2 regions of the Arthrobacter sp. CAN_C5 genome follow, and region 1 is predicted to be linked to the other one. Evidence: predicted binding sites of a transcription regulator. Region 1 holds the regulator's gene; the other holds the start of a gene.
What was found. The regulator LexA, encoded in region 1, represses DNA repair genes until DNA is damaged. The targets are predictions, from matches to a motif close to TCGAACANNTGTTCGA.
Positions count from the first base shown of each region.

Region 2: ruvA (Holliday junction branch migration protein RuvA) is a predicted target of LexA. The motif match lies at 2,472-2,487, and genes of this name have one in related genera.

Region 1 is NZ_JAGGMZ010000001.1:2,758,845-2,770,905, forward strand. It holds gene priA (bifunctional 1-(5-phosphoribosyl)-5-((5-phosphoribosylamino)methylideneamino)imidazole-4-carboxamide isomerase/phosphoribosylanthranilate isomerase PriA) at 1-178, opposite strand, end outside; gene H4V95_RS12935 (hypothetical protein) at 221-361, opposite strand; gene hisH (imidazole glycerol phosphate synthase subunit HisH) at 382-1,020, opposite strand; gene hisB (imidazoleglycerol-phosphate dehydratase HisB) at 1,017-1,634, opposite strand; gene H4V95_RS12950 (histidinol-phosphate transaminase) at 1,746-2,855, opposite strand; gene H4V95_RS12955 (LysM peptidoglycan-binding domain-containing protein) at 3,098-3,457, opposite strand; gene lexA (transcriptional repressor LexA) at 3,910-4,566, shown strand; gene H4V95_RS12965 (ATP-dependent DNA helicase) at 4,563-6,581, opposite strand; gene hflX (GTPase HflX) at 6,574-8,118, opposite strand; gene H4V95_RS12975 (hypothetical protein) at 8,262-8,615, shown strand; gene H4V95_RS12980 (class I SAM-dependent methyltransferase) at 8,693-9,301, shown strand; gene dapF (diaminopimelate epimerase) at 9,326-10,270, opposite strand; gene miaA (tRNA (adenosine(37)-N6)-dimethylallyltransferase MiaA) at 10,275-11,204, opposite strand; gene miaB (tRNA (N6-isopentenyl adenosine(37)-C2)-methylthiotransferase MiaB) at 11,207-12,061, opposite strand, start outside.
Region 2 is NZ_JAGGMZ010000001.1:2,403,798-2,415,858, reverse strand. It holds gene H4V95_RS11390 (Mur ligase family protein) at 1-256, opposite strand, end outside; gene pdxT (pyridoxal 5'-phosphate synthase glutaminase subunit PdxT) at 326-1,042, shown strand; gene H4V95_RS11380 (YebC/PmpR family DNA-binding transcriptional regulator) at 1,026-1,784, shown strand; gene ruvC (crossover junction endodeoxyribonuclease RuvC) at 1,834-2,406, shown strand; gene ruvA (Holliday junction branch migration protein RuvA) at 2,511-3,137, shown strand; gene ruvB (Holliday junction branch migration DNA helicase RuvB) at 3,137-4,276, shown strand; gene yajC (preprotein translocase subunit YajC) at 4,383-4,934, shown strand; gene secD (protein translocase subunit SecD) at 5,021-6,757, shown strand; gene secF (protein translocase subunit SecF) at 6,758-7,768, shown strand; gene H4V95_RS11345 (bifunctional (p)ppGpp synthetase/guanosine-3',5'-bis(diphosphate) 3'-pyrophosphohydrolase) at 8,128-10,428, shown strand; gene H4V95_RS11340 (hypothetical protein) at 10,457-11,098, opposite strand; gene H4V95_RS11335 (DUF349 domain-containing protein) at 11,189-12,061, opposite strand, start outside.

The DNA of each region.
Region 1 (12,061 bases):
GGTCCACCAGGTGGACCCACTCGGCACCATCGTGCTGCCAGGCGAGGGCTGCTTCGAGGGCGTCGCCGTAGCCAGTTTCACTGCCCGCCTCGCCCTGGACCAGGCGGACTGCCTGACCATCGACGACGTCAACAGCTGGCAGCAGTTCAAGAATGGGTGATTCGGTAAAGGGGCTCATCAGGTGTTGGGACTCTTTCGTAGCTGTCGGATGTCTTCAGGATCAGATGTCGGTGAGGGTCAGCAGGTAGGCGCCGAGCAGGGCCATTCCGGCAAGCACCCAGAAGCTGATGATCAGGAACTTGGGCAATTCCTGCGCCCGGAAGGAGATGGCCCCACCGATCAGCAGGCCAGCAAGTCCCATCAGCACTATGCTCCACATGGCTAACGGAGCCCTGCTGTCCAGTTCGACAGCAGGGCCGCCCCAGCGTCACCCGACTTTTCGGGGTGGAACTGGGTGGCGCTCAGCGGACCGTTTTCGACGGCCGCAATGAACGGTCCACCATGGTCTGCCCAGGTCACCAGCGGCGGCTTCATGGCCGGCTGGGTGACGTCAAACTTCCACTGCTGCACCCCATAGGAGTGCACGAAATAGAACCGTTCGTTGTCGATCCCCTCAAAGAGGCGGGACCCGACAGGTGCCTTGACGGTATTCCAGCCCATGTGGGGGACGACGTCGGCCTGGAGCCGCTCGACGGTTCCAGGCCATTCACCCATGCCTGCGGAGCGGACACCGTGTTCGACGCCCTCGTCGAAGAGGATCTGCAGTCCGACGCAGATCCCCAGGACCGGGCGACCGCCGGCGACCCGTCGACCGATCATCCGGAGGGCATCGACGTCCTTGAGCCCCTTCATCACCGTCGCGAAGGCCCCGACGCCGGGCACGACCAGTCCGTCGGCGTTGAGCACGTCGTCGGGCTTGGCGCTGAGCGTGACGTCGGCCCCGACGTGCTCAAGGGCACGGACCGCCGATCGGATGTTCCCGGAACCGTAGTCCAGGACGGTGACACGTGGGGCACTCATAGCGCCCCCTTGGTAGACGGAATGCCCTCCACCCGTGGGTCAGGCTCCACCGCAGCCCTGAGGGCGCGGGCAAATGCCTTGAACTGGGCCTCAACGATGTGGTGCGGGTCCCTCCCGCCAAGGACGGTCATGTGCAAGCAGATCTGGGCGTGCAGGGTGATGGCCTCGAAGACGTGGCGGGTCAGCGAGCCGGTGAAGTGTCCACCGATCAGGTGGTACTCCTGGCCTGCGGGTTCGCCGGTGTGCACCAGATAGGGCCTGCCTGAGATGTCGACGACCGCGTTGGCCAGCGCCTCATCAAGGGGAACCGTCGCTTCGCCGAACCGGCGGATCCCGGCCTTGCTGCCCAGGGCCTCCCGGAGCACTTCGCCGAGGGTGATGGCTACGTCCTCGACGGTGTGGTGGACGTCAATGTGGGTATCGCCAGTGGCACGGACCGTCAGGTCGATCAGGGAGTGCTTCGCCAGGGCTGTCAGCATGTGGTCGTAGAACGGCACCGAGGTGCTGATCTCCGCTCGGCCTGTGCCGTCCAGATCCACCTGGACGAAGACCGATGATTCGCTGGTGGCCCGCTCCCGGCTCGCAGTGCGTCCGACGGTGGTTTCCACGCTCATGACTGTCCTTCGGTTGGTTCGTTTCGCTTGGTGCATAGCGGATGGGTGCTGGGTGATGCGGTGGTTCGTGTCGCCAACGCGCGATGCCGCTGGGCACGGTCTCCTACCAGTCTAGGAGACGGTCCTGCCCAGCAACGATCCCAGAGTGTCAAGGAACACTGTGGTTTCGGTCTCGGTACCGGCCGTGACCCTCAGATGGCCGGGGATGCCAACGTCACGGATCAGGACGCCCGCGTCGAGCAGGCCCTGCCAGATACGTTGTGGATCCTCAAGACCTCCGAAGAGGACGAAGTTGGCGTCCGACGGGACCGGTGACAGTCCCAGACCCCGCAGGCTCTCGACGATCCGGTCCCGCTGCGCCTTGATGTTTTCCACATTGGCAAGCAGCTTCCCGGAGTGGGTCAGGGCGGCGTTGGCGGTCGCCTGCGTCACTGCCGAGAGGTGATATGGCAGGCGGACCAGCCGCAGCGCATCAGTAACCTCGGGTGCGGACGCCAGATAACCGAGACGGGTTCCGGCCATGGCAAAGGCCTTGCTCATGGTGCGGGACACCACGAGGCGCTCGCGGCCCTCCAGTAGGGTCAGGGCGCTGACCGTGCCGGTGTGGGCAAACTCTGCGTAGGCTTCATCGACGATCACGATCGCCTGGGCGTCCTCGCTGGCCTCATAAACGGCTTCCACGACGTCCAGCCCAAGGGCGGAACCGGTGGGATTGTTGGGCGAGCAAAGGAAAACGATGTTTGCCCCGGACTGCTGTACCTGGCGGGCAGCATCGCCGGCACTGAGATCAAACTGCCCGTTTCCTTCCCCGGCGATGTACCGGGTGCCGGTGCTGCTGGCAAGGAGCGGATACATGGAGTAGGTCGGCGGGAAGCCAATCGCGGACCGACCCGGCCCCCCGAAAGCCTGCAGAAGGTGCTGCAGCACCTCATTGGACCCGTTCGCCGCCCAGAGGTTGTCCGGAGTCAGCCCGTGGCCCAGGTACCGGGCCAGGTTGGTGCGGAGCTCGGTGAACTCCCGGTCCGGGTACCGGTTCAGGCCGCCGACCTCATGGCTGATCGCAGCGATGATTGCCTCCCGCACCTCGTCCGGGACCCCGTAGGTGTTCTCGTTGACATTCAGGAGGATCGGGACGTCCAGCTGGGGGGCACCGTAAGGGTGCTTCCCCCGGAGATCGTCGCGTAGGGGCAATCGGCTCAACCGCTCAAACTGTTCGCTCACCTCTCAAGGTTAAGCGCGGAGCCCGCCAGTACAGAATCGGGCCACCTGCAAGTCCGCGCTACCACCTGCAAGGCCACGCTGACAGGCAAGTCCATGTTGGCAGGTAAGCGCACAACCGTTGGCGCACCGCGTCGGCGGCCGAAAGCTGGCGGACCGGGTTGGCTATATTGACGGGCCGGCAGTGACCTGACGGGCCGGCAGTGAATTGCGCTGCGAGGGTGCTTCTGCGAGGGTGCTGCGGGTCACCGTCCGGACGGGATATCCAGCTGCTGCCCAGCCTGCAGTACCGAGGTGCTGAGGCTGTTCAGTTCGACGATCTCGGCCACGACGTCGCGTGGGTCCCGCTCGGGAGCAAACTCGGTGGCCAGGTGCCAGATGGTTTCGCCGGAGGCTACGCTCACGCTGACGGTCTGGGTGAATTCACCGTGTTCGCTGGAGGCCTTCGCCGGGGAGTTGAAGAAGCCGGACAACATGAGGGCGGCTGATGCCAGCAGCACGATCGGCAGGCCGACCAACAGGAGCCTGCCGCGGCGGGTGAGCCGCAGTTTTGCGCGGCTGGTGTCACGGGCGGGGGAATCTTGGTGTGTGGTGATGACAGACATGGATACACCTCTCTGTACTCGAATCAGTCCATTCGATCCCGGCGCTGCGGCCGGGCCCGGCCAACGGGCCGGGGATCCTGTTCGACTGTAAAACCGGGTGAACCCGTTTTGTTCGAACTTATCTTCGAATTACTGCTTGTTTATTTTTAGCACTCATTGACGAACTTTGTCGAGACACGATCGAACAAATGTTTGAAAACGTGTCCTAACTCCCATACCGTTAGGGCAAGGATGATGGTTTGGTTCCAGCAGAAATCAGCACATCATCCGCCACTGACAAAATAAGCTCGGCCCCTGAAAACATCAGGATCCGCCGGGTCACCTGGATTCTTATCGAAGGGACAGCGACCGTGAAAGAGTCCGACGGACCACTGGATGAACAGACCTCCGACCTGGCTCCCACGGCCCTCCCCGCCCGTGGCCGCCCCCGGGGTCGGCAGGTGCCCAAGGGAATGACCGTCCGGCAGAAGAAAATCCTGGAGACCATCCAGCGGGCGATCGGCACCAACGGCTATCCCCCGTCCATGCGCGAGATCGGAGACACGGTGGGGCTGGCGAGCCTGTCAAGCGTCACCCACCAGCTCTCGCAGCTGGAAAGGATGGGGTACCTAAGGCGGGATCCGAAGCGGCCCCGCGCGATGGAGATCCTGCTGCCCCTCACCCTTGATCACGACCAGAAGGGCGCCGCCGCTGGGACCGCTGCGGGAGCTCCAACCGAGATCGGCGGTGCCATTGACGCTGCAATGGTTCCCATGGTCGGCCGGATTGCTGCTGGTGGGCCCGTCCTCGCGGACCAAGTGGTCGAGGACGTCATGCCGCTGCCGCGGCAGCTGGTGGGCCACGGCGACCTGTTCATGCTTCGCGTTTATGGGGACTCAATGATCGACGCGGCGATCTGCGACGGCGACTGGGTGGTGGTCCGTCGGCAGCAGGAAGCCCAGAACGGTGACATCGTGGCAGCACTGCTGGACGACGAGGCGACGGTGAAAACGTTCCGCCAGCGTGACGGCCACACCTGGCTCCTGCCGCAGAACACCCAGTACGAGCCGATCCTCGGCGATCAGGCCACCATTATGGGCAAGGTCGTCTCGGTGATGCGCGCCCTCTAGCGGGGCTCGCCAGCCAGACGCTCCAGGACCCCTAGCGCCGTCGCGCGATCGGTGGTGGACCAGAACGGGGGAAGTGCGGCACGTAGGAACGAGCCGTACCGTGCGTTGGCCAGCCTGGAGTCCAGGATCGCCACCACCCCCTTGTCTTCGGTCGCGCGGATCAGCCGTCCGGCGCCCTGGGCGAGCCGGACAGCCGCATGCGTCGCGGAAACGCTCATGAAGCCGTTGCCGCCAGCCTTGGCCACCGCCCTCGTCCGGGCTGTCATCAGGGGGTCGTCGGGCCGGGGGAACGGAATCCGGTCGATGGTCACGAGTCGGCAGGACCTGCCGGGCACGTCCACTCCCTGCCACAACGACATGGTGCCGAACAGGCAGGTGTCCGGCTCATCGGAAAACTGCTTGACCAGGGCGGACATCGAGGAGTCGCCCTGGCACAGGATGTCGAAGTCGACCCGGGGTCGCAGCGCCTCTGCCGCTTCTTCCGCGGCGCGGCGGGACGAGAACAACCCGAGTGCCCCACCCCGGGAGGCCTTGAGAAGCACCTCCAGCTCATCGAGTTGGGCCGGCGAGGTGCCACGCTCAGGCTTGGGCAGATCCTTCGCCACGTAGAGCACGCCCTGCTTCGGGTAGTCGAACGGACTGCCGACGTCGACCCCGGTCCAGGAGGGCGCAGACGCCCCGGCAAGCCCCAGCGAACCGGCGACCGGTCCGAACTCGGAACCGATGGCGAGGGTCGCCGACGTCAGCACCACCGTGTGGTCGGCGAAGAGCCCCTCCCGCAATTTCCCTGCGACGGAGAGCGGCGCAATGTTGATCGTGGCGGGCGCAGTGTCGTCAGGCTGCGAATACCCGGTACCCGGAGAGAAGGTGCTGGGCCGTGACGCCCACAGCACTTCCCCAGCGGGGGTCGCGGTGAGCAGTCGTTCACACAGTTCAAAGACCGCCATGACATGGGACTTGGCCATCTGCCGGCCACCGTCCGCCGGGGTTGGGCCATCCCCCTTCGCATCCGAGAGCACCGCGCGGCAGGCCTCACGGACCTGCGTGATGGCGGATTCCTGGTCCTCGGTGAGGCCTGCAGCCATCAGGCCGGAAGGGATGCCCTCGACCGTCGACTCGAAGAAGCGGTTCGCTGAATCCAGGGGTTCAGCGCTCACTGACAGGTGTCGGCGCGCCGCTGAGGCAGCGGCGGAGATCATGCCGGTCGAAAGCTGCCCGGAGACCGCGCCCGTGACCCTGTCATGCAGTTCGTGTGCCTCATCAATGACCACCACGTCGTACTCGGGCAGGACGGCCAGCCCTTCGAACGCGCTGATGGCCAGCATGGCGTGGTTGGTAATGACGATGTCGGCGTCCCCCGCCTTCGCCCGGGCCCGCTCGCTGAAACATTCAGCTGCAACAGGGCATTTCTGGGCTCCCAGACACTCCATGCTGCTCACCGACACCTGACGCCAGGCCTGCTCGCTGACGCCAGGGGTAAGTTCGTCGCGGTCACCCGTCTCAGTGTCCTCCGCCCATTCCCGGAGCCGGACCACCTCGCGGCCCAGCGGTGTGGCCGGGCCTGCCGCCGGGTGGGGTGCAGCGGTGTCCTCACCGAGGCTGAAGAGCGCGTCGGGGGCCCCTTCCTCAGGGAAGCCGCCGCCGGTCTTGTGCTTGCAGACGTAGTTCCCGCGGCCCTTGAGGAGGACAACGTCCACCGGGCGCGGCAGTTTGCCGTTTAACGCCTTCAGGAGCCGGGGCACATCCCGGCCGACTATCTGAGCCTGGAGGGCGAGGGTCGCCGTCGACACGATTGCTGGCTTGTCGTGGGTCAGGGCGTGGGAGATCAGCGGAATGAGGTAGGCCAGAGACTTGCCGGTACCCGTTCCCGCCTGGACCAGCAGGTGGTCGCCGGAATTGAGCGCCTCGGCGACCCGCTGCGTCATCTCGTGCTGGCCGGTGCGGTTCTCACCACCCATGGCTTCGACTGCGGCATCGAGGAGTTCCAGCGGCCCGGTGGCGCCGCTCTCAGGCATGCTGGCGGAATTCCTCCAGGTCAGCGGCGAGACCCTCGCGCACCATCACGTCGAGCCGGGTTCCCGACTCCATGTGCTCGAGATTGAGGATCTCGGCGTCGGACTGGTGCAGGCGGCTCACGACGTCGCCGCGCTCATAGGGCACCAGAAGGGTCAGCTTCACACTGGGGCGGGGAATGGCGGCACTGATGGCTTCCAGGAGCTCGGGGATGCCCTGCCCGGTGCGGGCCGAGACCACCACGTGCCGTGGTTCGCGCTGACGCAGGCGCTCGATCACAAACGGATCTGCGGCGTCGGCCTTGTTCAGGACGATGATCTCGGGGACCTTGCGGGCGTCGACCTCGGCGAGGACCTCGCGGACGGCGGCGATCTGGCCCTCCGGGTCCGGGTGGGAGACATCCACGACGTGCAGGATCAGGTCGGAATCGGCGATCTCCTCCAGCGTGGACCGGAACGCTTCGACCAGCTGGGTCGGCAGCGACCTGACGAACCCGACCGTGTCGGCCAGGGTGTAGCCGAGTCCGTCGGCGGTTTCCGCCTTCCGAACCGTGGGATCGAGGGTGGCGAACAGGGCGTTCTCCACGAGCACCCCGGCGTCGGTCAGGCGGTTCAGCAGCGAGGACTTGCCTGCGTTGGTGTAACCGGCGATCGCGACCGACGGAATCTCATTGCGACGGCGGTTCGCGCGCTTCGTTTCCCGGGCCGGCAACATGCCGCTGATTTCCCGACGCAGCTTCGCCATCCGGGTACGGATCTTCCGACGGTCCAGTTCGATTTTCGTTTCACCGGGGCCACGGGAACCCATACCCGCACCGGCGCCACCCACCTGGCCACCAGCCTGCCGGGACATCGAGTCGCCCCAGCCACGCAGCCGTGGCAACAGATACTCGAGCTGGGCGAGTTCCACCTGGGCCTTGCCCTCGCGGGACTTGGCATGCTGCGCAAAGATGTCCAGGATGAGGGCGGTCCGGTCGATGACCTTGACCTTGACGATGTCCTCCAGACCGCGGCGCTGGGAGGGCGAAAGCTCGCTGTCGACGATCACCGTGTCTGCACCGGTAGCCACCACGATATCCTTGAGCTCCTGGGCCTTGCCCGAGCCGAGGAAGGTGCCGGGGTCCGGCTTGAGACGGCGCTGGACGATCCCGTCGAGCACCTCGGAGCCGGCGGTGGCCGCTAGGGCTGACAGTTCCCGCAACGAGTTTTCGGCATCCTCAGCGGTGCCTTCGCTCCACAGTCCAGCCAACACCACACGCTCCAGGCGGAGCTGCCGGTATTCGACCTCGGTGACGTCTTCCAGCTCGGTGGACAGTCCCGCGACGCGCCGCAGTGCGCGACGCTCCTCAAGATCCTGCTGATCGCCGTCGTAGGACGACCGCTCATGATCCTGCCCTGTCGCGGCGCTGGCGAATCGGTTGCCCGCTGCCTTCGCGGACGCTGCTTCGTCTTTCGCCAGGATCCTGTCGATGACTGCCTGGATCTCGGCTGGGCCAATCTCCGGTTCCGGCGTGGCCGGTCCCCCGTTACTCGTGGACATACGCTCCCTAAAGTGGTGTCCTTCAATGGTAGTCGCCCACCCGCGGATCGGGTGAGGCAATTCACTGAGCGCGCAATCGGTCATTTGTTCCACCGGCCCGCCGGGTTGCCGTGGTCCCGGGCTGCCAACGATAGGATCTCGGCATGTATTCGGCCCGCCATCACTCCCTGATCCGGGAGCTTCGCGCCCTGCCAGCGCCCTCCTGGCTGGAGACCGTGCTCCTGTCCTGCCTGGAACGGTTGCGGGATGGCGGTCCCACGGAATGGGAGCAGGTACGGGTCGACGACGCGTGGGTTGACGGGGACACCATCTCGATCGTCTATCTGTCCCCCGGTGGGCAGCAGGCCGGGTTGATCAGGGGCCGGTCGTTCCTTTCGGTCGACGACCCGGTCGAGGCGGGCCGTGACATGGCGGATTATGATGTGGCCGAGCCCCTCGGTTCCGTCGCAGCGGATCTCGTCTACGACGCCCAGGGCGTCGGCTGGTGGGGAGGCTGAGCCCCTGGGGTCGCCCATCGGTCCCGTTGGTTACGTCATACGTGAAAGGGCCGGGTGCTCGACTACGCTGGTTTGTTATGGATTCCCACTACTTCAGCGCCCAGCCGTCCGGCCCGGAAATCCGAAAGCCGCTCCGCACGGTCCTGGCCGGAGTGGAGCGCACCCTGGTGACCTCGTCAGGCATTTTCAGCGCGGACGGCCTCGATAAGGGCACCCGCATTCTCCTGGCTGAGGCGCCCGACCCCGAGGGCACCCGCATGCTGGACATTGGCTGTGGCTGGGGGCCACTGGCGCTGACCCTTGCTCTGAAGGCGCCCGACGCCGAGGTGGTTGCCGTCGATGTGAACGAACGCGCCCTGGCGCTCACTGCCGAGAACGCGAAACTGCTGGGGCTGCGCAACGTCGTCGCCCAACGCCCCGAAGAGGTGGACGCCGGAGCCACCTTCGACACGATCTGGTCAAACCCACCGATCCGGGTAGGCAAGGACGAGTTGCATGCGCTGCTGCTGAAGTGGCTCCCCCGGCTCTCCACGGGCGGGTCGGCTTTCCTCGTGGTGCAGAAGAACCTCGGCGCGGATTCCCTGCAGAAGTGGCTGGGCGATCAGCTGGGAGTTGGGTACGAGGTGTCGAGGACTGCCTCCTCGAAGTCCTTCAGGATCATCCAGGTGGAGCGGCTCAGTTCCTGAGATAACCGGCCGGCTTAGACCGGCCTAGAGGAACGTCCCGGTTGCCACCAGGACGGCCGGCCCGCTAAGGCTCACGTGTTCGCGTCCCTCGGGTCCCGCATGGAAACGGACCCCGACGACGCCGCCCGGCACGTCGACGCTCCAGGCGAGAGGGGCCCCTGCACCGGCCCAGAACCGGGTGGCTGCCGCTGCGGCGCACGCCCCGGTCCCACAGGACAGGGTCTCCCCCACGCCCCGCTCGTGGACCCGCATCCGGACGCGTCCGACGCCGTCGTGAACGAGCGGGTCGTGGGGCACCACATACTCGACGTTGGTCCCCTCAACGGGGGCTGGCTCGACGAGTGGGGGCGTGAACAGGCGCGCGGCATCCAGTTCGGAGGGTTCGGCGAGTGCGACCACCGTGTGAGGGTTGCCCATGCTGATGGACAGGGCCGGCCGCGGCACCTCCAGCCCGTCGGTCTCCACCAGCGAATCGGTGGCCCTGGAGGCCGCCTCCCCCGGGAAGATAAACTCCCAGGGGCCCATGTCCACCGAGTAGCCGTCGGCGGAACGCTCCACCACTTTGATGCCACCGCGGGTGGCAATGGACGCCGTTGCACCCTCGGCGAGGGTGAGGAGCCCGGTGGAGACCAGCAGGTGGACGAACACCCGGACGCCGTTGCCGCACATCTCGGAGAGCGAACCGTCCGCATTGCGGTAGTCCATGAACCATTCGGCGGACGGGTCGCTTTGGAGCAGCGCGCGTCCCTCGGGCAGATGGTGGGACCTGATGGCCCGGATCAGCCCGTCGGCGCCGATCCCGCGGTGCCGGTCACAGACGGCGACGACGTCGTCGGGACGGATCTGTAATTCACCGTCGGGATCAGTGACCAGGATGAAGTCGTTGCCGGTGCCGTGCCCCTTGGTGAAGGCCACCCCCGCGAGGGCGCTGGGTGCGGGGGAAAGGAGTGCATCGGGTCGTGTAGTCACCACTCTAGGATAGGCCTAACGTGTGCCGGATGTGATCTGCGGCCCGGGTGGCGAGGAGCGGGTCCTCCCAATCGAGCCAGGTGATGCGCGGGTCGGCCCGGAACCAGGTGAGCTGTCGGCGGGCGAAGCGTCGGGTGGCGTCGATGGTGTCACTGGCTGCTTCGTCTGCGGTCCACTCCCCGTCAAGGACGCGCAGGAACTGGGCGTAGCCGAGGGCCCGTGACGCGGTGCGGCCGGTGCGCAGGCCCTGGCTGTCGAGGGTGGCGACTTCGTCGAGTAATCCGTTGTCCACCATGGTGTGGACCCTGGTGGCGAGCCGTTCCCGCAACAGAGCCCGGTCAACCTGCAGGCCGATCTGCAGTGCCGGCTGGTGGTACCGGCGTTGCGGCATGAAGGAGCTGAACGGTCGGCCGGTGACCTCATGGACTTCGAGTGCGCGGATCAGGCGCCGTGGGTCGAGGTCCCGCCCCGCGGACACCGGGTCGACGTCGGCCAGCCGCTCGCGCAGGGGGTCGGCTCCCGCGCGGGCAAGCTCATCCTCCAACCGGGTGCGGATGGCTGCATCCGTGCCCGGAAATTCCAGGACGTCCAGGGCCGCCCGGAGGTAGAGACCGGATCCGCCGACCAGGATCGGCATCCGGCCGCGCCCGCGGATGTCGTCGACCGCCGCCCGCGCCTGCTCCTGGTACGCGGCCACGCTTGCTTCATCCCGCACGTCGAGCGTGTCGAGCAGATGGTGCGGGACCCCGAGCCGTTCCTCAAGGGTCACCTTGGCGGTGCCAATATCCATGCCGCGGTAGAACTGCATGGAGTCCGCGTTGATGATCTCACCGTCGAACCTGCGGGCCAGATCGATGCCGATCGAGGACTTGCCGGACCCGGTGGGACCGACGACGGCGACCAGGGGCGGACCGGTGGGCTCGGTGGTTGGCAACGCTAGGCGCCGCGGACGGGGAGCGTGGGCATTCCCAGCGATACTGCGGCACCTGGCGAGGTCGTGCCGGGAGTGGGCGCACCGCAGGAGTCGGCCTGTGACCTATCCCACGCATCGCCGGCCCGTGACCGCCTGATCTGGATGTCTGCCGCGGTCGCCGGGTCGGCGACCAGGTGGAATGCTGCCGCCTCGGTGACGGTGACTGTGACCAGGTCGCCCGGCCGGGGAGGCGTGACGCCGTCGGGTACCGAGAAGTGGACCAGTCGCTGGTCGCGGGCGCGCCCGGACAGGCGGTGGGTCTCGCTGGCTTTGCGGCCCTGCTGGGCTGTCACCATCAGCTCGACGCTGCGCCCCAGCTGCATCGCGTTCTCCTCGGCGGCGATGCGGTCCTGCAACGCGGTGAGCCGCTCGAACCGTTCCTGCACCACGGCCTTGGGAATCTGCCCGGGCAGGTCGGCGGCGGGGGTGCCCGGACGCTTGGAGTACTGGAAGGTGAAGGCGGTCGCGAAACGGGACTTCTCGACGACGTCGAGCGTGCCCTGGAAGTCCTCCTCCGTTTCGCCGGGGAACCCCACAATAATGTCCGTGGAGATTGAGGCGTGCGGAATCTTTTCCCGTACCCGGTCCAGGATGCCCAGAAACTTGGTGGACCGGTAGGAACGGCGCATGGCCTTCAGGACGCTGTCGGAGCCGGATTGCAGGGGCATGTGCAGCTGGGGCATCACGTTGGGCGTTTCAGCCATCGCGTCGATGACGTCGTCGGTGAACGCCGCCGGGTGGGGGCTGGTGAACCTGACCCGTTCGAGGCCCTCGATGCTGCCGCACGCGCGGAGTAGTTTTGCGAAGGCCCCCCGGTC
Region 2 (12,061 bases), 360 kb from region 1:
TGAAGTTGCTGCCGGTGCGGTTGGTGAACACGGTCAGGCCCTGACCCTGGAGGAGTTCCACGACCATCTTGGTGGTGGTGGTTTTCCCGTTGGTTCCGCTGATGACCACCACTCCGTGCGGCAGGCCGGTCAAGGCGCGGCCCATGAACCCCGGATCGATTTTTTCGACGACCAGGCCCGGCAGCGCCGAGCCTCCGCCACGCAACCGCGAGATGCGGCGCACGGCCTTACCGACCAGCACACTGAAGGGAAACATGGAACCTAACTTATCGCAGTCCGGGCTCCGGTTGATCGCGGGCTGGCCCGCCCAACCTAGAATGGATCAATGACCACTTACCCCGTACCCGCCCCATCCGGCGTGCATGTTGGCGTGCTGGCTGTCCAGGGCGACGTGCGGGAACATATCCGCACCATTGAGTCCCTCGGGGGACGGGCCAGCGCCATCCGCCGGCCCAGCGAGCTGGCCGGGATTGACGGCCTCATCATCCCGGGCGGCGAATCCACGGCGATCGACAAACTCACCCGGGCCTTTGACCTGGCCGATCCGCTGCGGGAACTCATCATGTCGGGGCTCCCGGTCTACGGATCCTGCGCCGGAATGATCATGCTCGCCGACGCCATCGCCGACCCGGCCACCGACCTTTCAGGGAACCCACAGCAGACCCTCGGTGGGCTGGATATCGTGGTCCGCCGGAACGCCTTCGGTCGCCAGCGGGACTCATTCGAAACAGATCTCGAGTTCGCCGGGCTTGCGCCGTCGTCGTCGGGGGAGGTACCCCCGGTGCGTGCCGTGTTCATCAGGGCTCCCTGGGTGGAGCGGGTGGGGGAATCGGTCGAGGTACTCGCGCAGGTACCGGCGAAGGCCCCCGCTAGTGACGCGCCGCACCCGGATGTGGACCGGGTCGCTAGGATTGTTGCGGTGCGGTCGGGGAACCTGCTCGCCACCAGCTTTCATCCCGAGGTAACCGGGGAGCGGCGGATACACGAATTGTTTATGCAGATGATCGTAAGGAGAACGGTAGATCATGTCGGGGCACTCTAAATGGGCAACCACCAAACACAAGAAGGCCGCGATTGATGCGAAGCGCGCCAAATCCTTTGCCAAGCTGATCAAAAATATCGAGGTGGCGGCGCGTGCAGGCGGCGCCGACATGGCTGGCAACCCCGGCCTGGAACTCGCTGTGCAGAAGGCCAAGAAGACGTCCGTGCCGATCGACAACATCAACCGCGCCGTGAAGCGCGGCGCCGGACTGCTGGGCGACGCCGTCGAATACCAGACCATCATGTATGAGGCCCGCGGACCGCAGGGTTCGGCCCTGCTGATCGAGTGCCTCACCGACAACAAGAACCGCGCCGCTTCGGAGGTCCGGTTGGGTGTCACCCGCAATGGTGGCTCGATGGCCGATCCAGGCTCGGTGTCCTACCTCTTCACCCGGAAGGGAGTGGTCACGCTCCCGGGCAACGAGCTCACCGAGGATGACCTTCTGCTCGCCGTGCTCGACGCCGGCGCCGAGGAAGTGAAGGAAACCGCCGGGCGTTTCGAGGTCATCTCCGAACCGCAGGATCTCCGGGCGGTCGTCGCAGGCCTGGAGGAGGCCGGTATCGACTACGACACCGACGAGGCCGAGTTTGTGCCGTCCATGCAGGTGGAGCTCGACGCCGACGGCGCCCGCAAGTTCATCCGCCTGGTCGACGCGCTCGAGGACCTGGACGACGTCCAGAACGTATATTCAAACGCCGACCTCTCCGATGAGGTACTGGCCGAGCTGGACGGCGACGACTGAGGCCGGTGGCTACCGTTGCACTCCAGACCCCTCACCGCCGGGCCGTCACGTGACCCTGCGTGTGATGGGGGTGGATCCGGGCCTCACCCGCTGTGGTCTGGCCGTGGTCGACATCGAGCCCAACCGGCGGTCATCGCTCGTAGCGGTGGGGGTGGTTGGCACACCGGCCGGTCAGGACCTCGACCAGCGGCTGCTCGTCATTTCCGACGCGGTCGATAAGTGGCTCGATACCCATTCACCTGACGTGCTCGCCGTCGAACGGGTGTTCAGCCAACTCAACGTGAGCACGGTGATGGGCACAGCCCAGGCCTCCGGTGTGGTGATCGTCGCTGCCGCACGGCGTGGAATACCGGTGGCCCTCCACACACCCACCGAGGTGAAGGCCGCTGTCACCGGCAACGGCCAATCCGACAAGGTGGCGGTCACCAAGATGGTGACGAAAATCCTTCGGCTGGAAACCGCCCCCAAGCCGGCCGACGCCGCCGATGCCCTGGCCCTGGCCATCACCCACGCCTGGCGGCAGGGTGTTGCCACGAACCGGGCCTCCGCCAGCGGTGGCACCGCGACGGCAGCCCAGCGGATCTGGGCTGAAGCCGAAGCCAAGGCCCGACGGCGGCGCTAGGCCGCCGTTCACCACCGCTGACGGTGTGGCGCACCGAGGAACGTCCCCGGATGCCGGTACGCTGTTCGTAGATATGTTCGGATAGAAATTTTGGAGTAGCTCGCATGATCAGTTCCCTCCGCGGCACGGTTGCCCACGTTGGCCTCAACTCGGCAGTGCTGGACGTCAACGGGTTCGGCATGCAGATCCTTGCCACCCCGCAAACCCTTGCCACCCTGCGCGCCGGGCAGGAGGCGCAGGTCTTCACCGCGATGATTGTCCGTGAGGACTCCATGACACTGTTCGGGTTCGAGGAAGCCGACCAGCGCGAGGTGTTCGAGACCCTGCTCAGCGTCAGCGGCATCGGCCCCAGGCTGGCCCTGGCCGTCCTGGCCGTACACACCCCCGAAGCGATCCGGGTGGCTGCCTCCTCCGGGGACGACAAGGCGTTCAGCAAGGTCCCGGGAATCGGACCGAAGGGCGCCCGACGGATTGTCCTCGAACTGGCCGACAAACTCGTTCCCCTGGGCACCACCGGTGGAACCCCGAAGAACGCCTGGCAGGGTCAGGTGCTGACGGCGATGATGGGACTGGGCTGGTCCGAGAAGGACGCGGGTGCAGCCATCGACGCCGCGACCGCTGAGGCCCCCGAGATCGCCGCCACCGGTGACGTGGGAGCCATCCTGAAGCTCACGCTGCGCCGCCTCGGCCAGGACGGCGCGCGAGCCTCCGCCCGGAGCCGGGTGAGCTGATGGCGCGCGACGACGCAGCGGCGGGGGAGGAGACCCCTGTAGTCTCACCCGCCGGGGACCCCGAGGACCGGGCGGTCGAGGCTGCCCTCCGCCCCAAGAACCTCGACGACTTTGTGGGCCAGCAGCGGGTCCGCCGCCAGCTTTCCCTCGTGTTGGAGGCGTCCCGGCTTCGCGGCCGGACGGCCGACCACGTGTTGCTGTCGGGCCCCCCTGGCCTGGGCAAGACCACCCTCGCCATGATCATCGCCGCCGAAATGAACGCACCACTGCGCATCAGCTCCGGGCCGGCGATCCAGCACGCCGGTGATCTTGCCGCGATCCTGTCCTCACTCACCGACGGTGAGGTCCTCTTCCTTGACGAGATCCACCGGATGTCCCGGCCGGCCGAGGAAATGCTCTACATGGCGATGGAGGACTTCCGGGTCGACATCATTGTCGGCAAGGGACCCGGGGCGACCGCCATCCCGCTGGACCTGCCACCCTTCACCCTGGTGGGCGCCACCACCCGCGCCGGGCTGCTCCCCGGCCCGCTGCGGGACCGGTTCGGTTTCACCGGGCACCTGGAGTTCTACTCGACCGGGGAACTTGAGCTGGTGCTCCGCCGGTCGGCGATGCTCATGGATATGAAGGTTAATTCGGCGGCGTTCTCCGAGATCGCCGGCCGATCCCGCGGCACCCCCCGAATCGCCAACCGGCTGCTGCGCCGGGTCCGTGACTGGGCGCTCGTCCACGGGGTGGACCTGATCGATGCGCGCTGCGCCGGGGCAGCCCTGGACATGTATGAGGTGGATGCGAAGGGTCTTGACCGCCTGGACCGGGCTGTACTGACCGCCTTGATCACCAAATTCAACGGCGGCCCGGTGGGGCTGTCCACTTTGGCAATCGCCGTCGGCGAGGAACCCGAGACCGTCGAGACAGTCGCCGAACCCTACCTCGTCCGGGAAGGGATGCTGGGGCGTACGCCCCGCGGCCGGATCGCCACCCGGGCCGCCTGGGATCACCTGGGCCTGGTCATGCCAGCCACCGTTGCTGCCGCGATGCCCGACGATCTCTTCGCCGTCCTCACCGACGATGCCCTTTCCGGTGACACCCTGGTTGATGACAACGGTGAGGTAACGGAATGGGTCAATACCGACTGACAGGCGTGCCGCAGGGACGCGGACAATCTCGTTTCCCTTTACACTGATATGACGTGCGGCACGTCAGGTGCGTGCGGATCCCAAGATATAGAAACGGAATTACTCTGTGTTCTCAACCCTATTAGCCCAGACTGCCGCCCCAGAGCAAGGCTTTGATATTTTCAGCCTGCTTTTGCCGCTGGCGCTCGGAGCATTGATCTTCATGATGTTCCGGAGGCAGCGGAAGACCCAGAAGACCATCAAGGAACAGCGCACCCAGATGGTTCCCGGCACCGAAGTGATGACGAACTTCGGCCTGTTCGGCACAGTGCTCTCCCTCGATGAGGAGAACAACAAGGCAGTGCTCGAGCTCGGCCCCGGCGCCACCGCCACCGTGCACATGCAGACCCTCACCAAAGTGGTCCAGCCTGAGCCCGCCGAGGACGACGAAGAGACCCCCGCCGTTCCCGACGACGCCTCGTCGCTGACCAGCTCCACCGCCGACAGCCCCGTCACCGATACCCGGACCGCCACCGTTGATGGCCAGGACCAGCCGGGCCAGGACGGGACACTCCCCGCCGAATCCGGTACGGAGCGCCTTGACGCCCGCGCGGACGACGATCTCCGTCTGGACTATGACAACACGCGGGACAACACGCGGGACAACAAGGACAACTAGCGCCGGGTGGGGCGGCCGGGATCCGGTGACAGCCCCACCCCCACCAGCAGGACCCAGCGCGCTCTTTCGATAAAAGGAAATTCCACATGCCTCGTACCGGCCCAGGCACGGCAGCGAAACGGACTCTCGTTTGGCTCGGCGTTATGTTTGCACTACTCGCAGTTCTCCTGGGCAGCGGGTCCATCTGGGGCACCGCGAGCTGGAGCCCCAAGCTGGCTCTCGACCTGGAGGGTGGCACCCAGATGATCCTGGCGCCGCAGGTCCAGGGTGGCAGCGATTCCATCACCGAGGAGCAGCTGGACCAGGCGGTGGAAATCATCCGGCAGCGTGTGGACGGCAGTGGCGTGGCCGAAGCCGAAATCAACACCCAGTCCGGCCGCAACGTGATTGTCTCCCTCCCCGGCATTCCGGACGCCCAGACCCGCGAGCTGATTCAGGCGTCGGCGCAGATGGAATTCCGTCCGGTACTCTTTGGCGGGCCGGGTCAGGCCCCCGCCGCCGAAGAACCCACCCCTGAAGAGGACTTGCCGACACCTACCGCCGAGCCTACCGATGCGAGTGACCCGAACTGGATCACCGCCGAGATCTTCTCCGAGTTTGAGGCCCTGGACTGCACCTCTCCCGAGGCGCTGGAGCCAGCCGAAGAGGCCGCACCAGCGGACCAGCCAATGGTTGCGTGCGAGCCGGGCAACATGGGCAAGTACATCCTCGGTCCCGTCGAGGTGCCGGGAACCGACATCGACTCAGCGGACTTCGGCATGCAGCGCGGTGCCCAGGGTCAATCGCTGAACACCTGGGCCGTCAACATCCAGTTCAACGCCGAGGGAAGCGACACCTTCCGCGAGGTGACCGAGCGGCTGTTCGCCTTCGGGCAGGGTGACCCACGGAACCAGTTCGCCATTGTTCTTGACGGTGCAATCATTTCGGCACCCACCACCAACGCGGTCATTCCCGACGGCCGTCCGTCGATCAGCGGCAGCTTCACCGAGGAATCCGCTGCGGCGCTGGCCGAGCAGCTCAAGTACGGCGCGCTGCCGATCAGCTTCGAGATCCAGAGCGAGCAGCAGATCTCAGCGACCCTTGGTGCTGACCAGCTGCGGCTGGGCCTCATCGCCGGTGTGATTGGGCTCATCCTGGTGGCAGGCTATTCGATGCTGCAGTACCGGATGCTGGGCCTGGTCACCATCACCTCCCTCGTCGTCGCCGGGTTGCTCACCTACCTGGCCATCTGCATCCTCGGCTGGACCGAGAACTACCGGCTCTCCCTTGCAGGTGTGGCTGGCCTGATCGTGGCCATCGGGCAGACCGCCGACTCCTTCATCGTCTACTTCGAGCGAATCCGTGATGAGCTCCGGGACGGCCGTGGGCTGGTCTCGGCCGTCGAGAATGGTTGGCGTCGGGCCAAGAGCACGGTCCTGGCGTCAAAGGCGGTCAGCCTGCTCGCCGCCGTGGTGCTGTACTTCGTGGCCGTAGGAAACGTGCGCGGGTTCGCTTTCACCCTCGGGCTGACGGCTATCGCCGACCTCATCGTGGTCTTCCTCTTCACCCATCCAGTCATGCGCCTGCTGGCGAGGACCAAGTTCTTCGGCGAGGGACACCGGTTCTCCGGCGTCGACCCGAAGAAGTTGGGCGTCATGCCTCTGTACCGGGGCGCCGGGCGAATCCGGATGCCCTCCGCAACCCCGGAGTCCGCCGCGCCGCGCACCAGGAACAAAGCAGTATCAGGCGAAATCGCCCGCCGCACCACCATTGCCGAACGACGGCTGGCTGAACAAAAAGCCCATGCCGCGCGCAGCAATGGCACCGATCAGGAGGAAAAGTAAATGCGGGGCAATAGTTTCGCCAGGTTCGGCAACGACCTCTATTCGGGCAAACGCTCCTACCCCTTCGTAGGGAAGCGCAAACTGTGGTTCACCATTGCGGCCGTGGCCGTCCTGGTCTCGATCATCATTCCGATCGTCAAGGGCGGGTTCAATCTGGGGATCGACTTCCGTGGTGGGTCCGAGTTCACCGTCTCAAGCGTCGAGAACACCGAGATCACGCTCGGTGAGCAGGCGGTTACCAGTGTGGTGCCGGGCGCAGTCCCCAGTGTCACCAATATTGCACCGCAGACCATGCGGATCCAGACCGAACGCCTGTCCGACGACGAAACCCTCAGCGTTCGCGATGCACTGATCAACGCGTATGACGTCACCGGGGAAGAGGTGACGACCAACTTCGTCGGCCCGACCTGGGGCGAGGACGTCAGCCGGCAGGCACTGATCGGTCTGGTGGTCTTCATCGGGCTGGCGGCGATCCTGATGGCCCTGTACTTCAGAACCTGGAAGATGTCCGCAGCAGCCATGATTGGCCTGGTGGTCGTAATGACCGTGACGGCGGGCCTGTACTCCCTGAGCGACTTCGAAGTCACACCGTCGGCGATGATTGGGTTCCTCACCGTGCTGAGCTATGCCCTGTACGACACGGTGGTGGTCTTCGACAAGATCAAGGAGAACACGGCGGACCTCGATGTCTCGACGAAACGGACCTTCAGCGAACAGGTGAATCTGGCGGTCAACCAGACCCTGGTGCGATCCATCAACACATCGGTGGTCGCAGTGCTCCCCGTCGCGTCGATCCTCTTCATCGGTGCGCTGCTCCTGGGCGCCGGAACGTTGCGAGACCTCTCTTTGGCCCTGTTTATCGGCATCATCATTGGCACCATCGGCACCCTGTTCATCGCCGCGCCGGTGTACGCGCAGCTGAGGATGCGAGAGCCCGACATGAAACGGCAGGAGAAGCGGGTTCTGCATCGCAGGTCGGTGGAGGCTTCCGAGGCCGTCGCCACCACCTGATTTTGGTCACCTGATTTCCGTCGCCTGATGGAGTGTCCCGGACTGGGTGAGGTCCGGGACACCTCCATGTGTGGCACTTGTTCGTACCTGTGGGGAGAACCGTTTCAGCACGGTTTGGTTTGCCCGTCTAGACTTAAATGTGCATGCCGAAGAACAAGCATGGTGTAATTCTTTTCAGCCGTTTCACGGTTGAGGAATCGGGGTAGTACGTGGCAGATGCCAGCGGTCCAGCAGAGCGGCCCGACACTGATAACAGTGGGGAGCGCGCCGGTTCAACCACGCGCCCATCGACTGCCCAGCTTGAACAGGTGCCTGCACCTCCTGTAGCAGCGCCCCCGGTCCGGACACCTGATGCGGCGATTGGCTCGTCAGGATCGGCGCCGTCGGCGACAAGCGCCGACCACAGCGGGCTCCCCGAGCGGAAGGCCAAGACCCGGTCCCGGCTGGCCCGGCTGACGGGTCGGGCATCCAGCGGGTACTCCCCGGTGCTCGAACCCCTGCTGCGCACGGTCAGGGCGAACAACCCTAAGGAAGACCTGGACCTGATCCAGCGTGCCTACCTCGTCGCCGAACACAGCCACGAGGGGCAGAAGCGTAAGAGCGGCGACCCCTACATCACCCACCCGGTTGCCGTCGCCACCATCCTGGCCGAGTTGGGCATGACCGGTACCACCCTCGCCGCCGCCCTGCTGCACGACACGGTCGAAGACACGGCGTGCACCCTGGACGACATCAAACGGGACTTCGGCGCCGAAGTGGCGATGCTCGTGGACGGGGTCACCAAGCTCGATAAAGTGTCGTTCGGCGACGCAGCCCAGGCGGAAACGGTCCGCAAGATGGTCGTCGCGATGGCCAAGGACATCCGGGTACTGGTGATCAAGCTCGCCGACCGGCTCCACAATGCCCGGACCTGGCGTTTCGTTTCACCGGAGTCCTCGGCCCGGAAGGCCCGCGAAACACTCGAGATCTTCGCGCCCCTGGCGCACCGGCTGGGCATGAACACCATCAAATGGGAGCTTGAGGACCTGTCCTTCGCGGCACTGCACCCGAAGGTCTACGAAGAAATCGTCAGGATGGTCGGCGACCGCACCCCCGAGCGGGAAAAGCACCTGGCCGTGGTGCGCAACCAGATTGGTGAGGACCTGAAGTCGGTCAAGATCAAGGCCACGATCACCGGTCGGCCCAAGCACTACTACTCGATCTACCAAAAGATGATTGTCCGCGGCAAGGACTTCGACGACATCCATGACCTGATGGGTATCCGGGTCCTCGTGGACAGCGTCAGGGATTGTTACGCCACCCTGGGCCAGCTGCACGCCCGCTGGAATCCGCTGCCCGGACGGTTCAAAGACTATATTGCGATGCCCAAGTTCAACATGTACCAGTCACTGCACACCACGGTGATTGGTCCGGCCGGGCGCCCGGTGGAGATCCAGATCCGCACCCACGATATGCACCGTCGCGCTGAGTACGGCGTCGCCGCCCACTGGAAGTACAAGGGTGGCGGGGCGAAGGGGGCAGACGGGCCCGACAATAGCGACATGGGGTGGCTGCGCAGCCTCGTTGACTGGCAGCAGGAGACGTCCGATCCGGACGAGTTCCTTGATTCGCTGCGGTTCGAGATCAACGCTGGCGAGGTATTCGTCTTCACGCCGAAGGGTGAGGTGATGGCGTTGCCCGCCGGGTCCACACCGGTCGATTTCGCGTACGCGGTGCACACGGAGGTGGGCCACCGGACCATTGGCGCGCGGGTCAACGGCAAACTTATTCCGCTCAACAGCGAGCTCAACCACGGCGATATGGTGGAAATTTTCACCTCCAAGGCCGAGGGGGCTGGGCCCAGCCAGGACTGGCAGGGATTCGTCAAGAGCCCCCGGGCACGCAACAAGATCAGGCAGTGGTTCACCAAGGAGCGCCGCGAGGAAGCCATCGAGAAGGGCAAGGAGCTGCTGACGCGCGCCATGCGGAAGCAGAACCTTCCGCTGCAGCGGATGATGACCCACGATGCGCTGATGGCTGTTGCCCAGGAGCTACGGCACGCTGACATCGCTGCCCTGTACGCCGCCGTCGGTGACGGCCATTCCTCGGCCCAGAATGTGATCGAGCGCCTCGTTGCCCTGATGGGAGGCAATGAAGGTGCCGAGGAGAGCATTGCGGAGACAGTGGTCGCCAGCAGCCCCCGGCGACCCAAGTTCTCCGACTCCGGGGTAACAGTGCGCGGCGTCGGTGACGTCTGGGTGAAGATTGCCCGCTGCTGCACTCCCGTCCCGCCGGACCCGATCATCGGCTTCGTCACCCGCGGCTCGGGGGTATCTGTTCACCGGAACGACTGCCGGAACGTCGAGGAGCTTCGTGATCAGCCGGACCGCATCGTCGAGGTCGAGTGGGCCCCCACCCAGTCCAGCGTGTTCCTGGTGGAGATCCAGGTTGAGGCACTGGACCGGAAGAGCCTCCTGTCCGACGTCACCCGCGTCCTCTCGGAGAACCATGTGAACATTCTCGCGGCGAGCGTCAACACGTCGACGGACCGGGTAGCGCTGTCGCGGTTTGCCTTCGAAATGGGCGACCCGAAGTACCTGACCCACATCCTCAACGCTGTCCGACGGATAGACGGCGTGTTTGACGTGTACCGGACCACCGGGGCGCAACGCCGCCTCTAAACCGGGCCGCCGCTAAACAACGCCGCCGCTAAACCGGGCGCGCAGCTTCGACTAGATGTAACGCTGCCTGCAGCCGGGCCAATGCCCGGTTCTTTCCGGGGACGCGGCGCGCCGCTTCGAGAGCCGTCACCACCAGCCGCAGGTCGCAGTTGAGTCCCGGCAGGGTGGCGAGCCGGACCAGCGTGGGGGCCGTCCAGGCGTCGTGCCCATGGACTGCGACATCCAGGGCGGTGCGGAGCGGGGCGGTCACTCCGACCCCGCCGATCAGGTGCACATCGCAGGGCCCCAGCGCCACCTGGTGCATGAGGGCGTCGCTGAAGGGCGGCAGCGCGGTGGTCCGGCGCCGGTGGTCTGTCACCAGGATGACCGTTGCAGGCAGGGCCGAGCAGCCGTAGACCCAGGCGGCGCTCTGGCGGGCCAGAACAACCTTGGACCGGAGCGATCCGGGGACACACAGCATCGCCGACTGCGCCCGGGACGCCGGATCGAGGTGATGGTCGGCGCGCGCATAGGACTGCCCACACACCCGGTGCACCAGTCCGTCAATGCGCATGGCCTGCAATTCCTCGCTACTGAAGATGTCGTCGGCGCGGAAGAGCACCCCACCGGTCGAGTTCACGGGCACTCCGGTCTCTGGTGCGGGTGCGGTGGCTAGCTGGGCGATGGCCATGGACCCAAGCATTCCGAACGGCCCGGCAATGCGAAAGCCCCGGCCCCCGGATGTGGATAACTCAGGGGTCGGGGCTCTCGTGGGGATTGTCTAGGAGAAGTCCTGCGCCGACTTGCGCAGCATCTCCATCCACTGCTCCCGGGCACCGAGTGCCTCCCTGGCTGCGGCGATACGCTTCGAGTCGCCCGCCTTTTCCGCCGCGTCCAGATCCTCCTGAAGTGCTGCGATGGTCGACTCAAGCTGGCTCAGGGCACTGTTGGTGCGGGCCTGGGTCTCAGGGTTGGTCCGCTCCCAGTGGGCGTCGTCGGCGGCCTTCACCGCGTCCTCGACTTCCCGGATGCCGGCTTCGATCCGGCCCATGTCTGCCCGCGGCACCTTGCCGGCTTCTTCCCAACGGTCCCGGATCGACTGCAGGGACTTTTTGGCTGCTCCGAGATTCTTGATCGGCAACAGCTGGCGTGCCTCAACGAGGAGCGCCTCCTTGACCACAAGGTTCGCGCCGTATTCTTCGTCAATCGCCTCGTTGGTTGCCTTCCGGGCGGTAAAAAATTTGTCCTGGGCGGCACGGAACCGTGCCCAGAGGGCGTCATCGTCCTTGCGGCTGGCCCGCTTGGAGGCCTTCCACTCGTCCATGAGCCTGCGGTACTCGCCGGCTGTGTGTCCCCAGTCGGTGGAGGTGGACAGCGCCTCCGCCTGCTGGATGAGTGACTCCTTGGCCTGCTTGGCCGAGGCGTTGTCGGTGTCCAGCTGGGAGAAGTAGGCGCGGCGGTGGCGGTCGAAGATGGTGCGCGCCGCGCGGAACCGCTTCCAGAGGCCGTCCTCGGTGCCGCGGCCCAACCGGATACCGTTCTTCTGCGCGGCCTTCCAGGTTTCGAACAGCTCGTTCATCCGGGTGCTGCTGGCTTTCCACTGCACGGTGGACGGATCGCGGCCGGCGATTTCCTCAGCCTCCGCGACGATCGC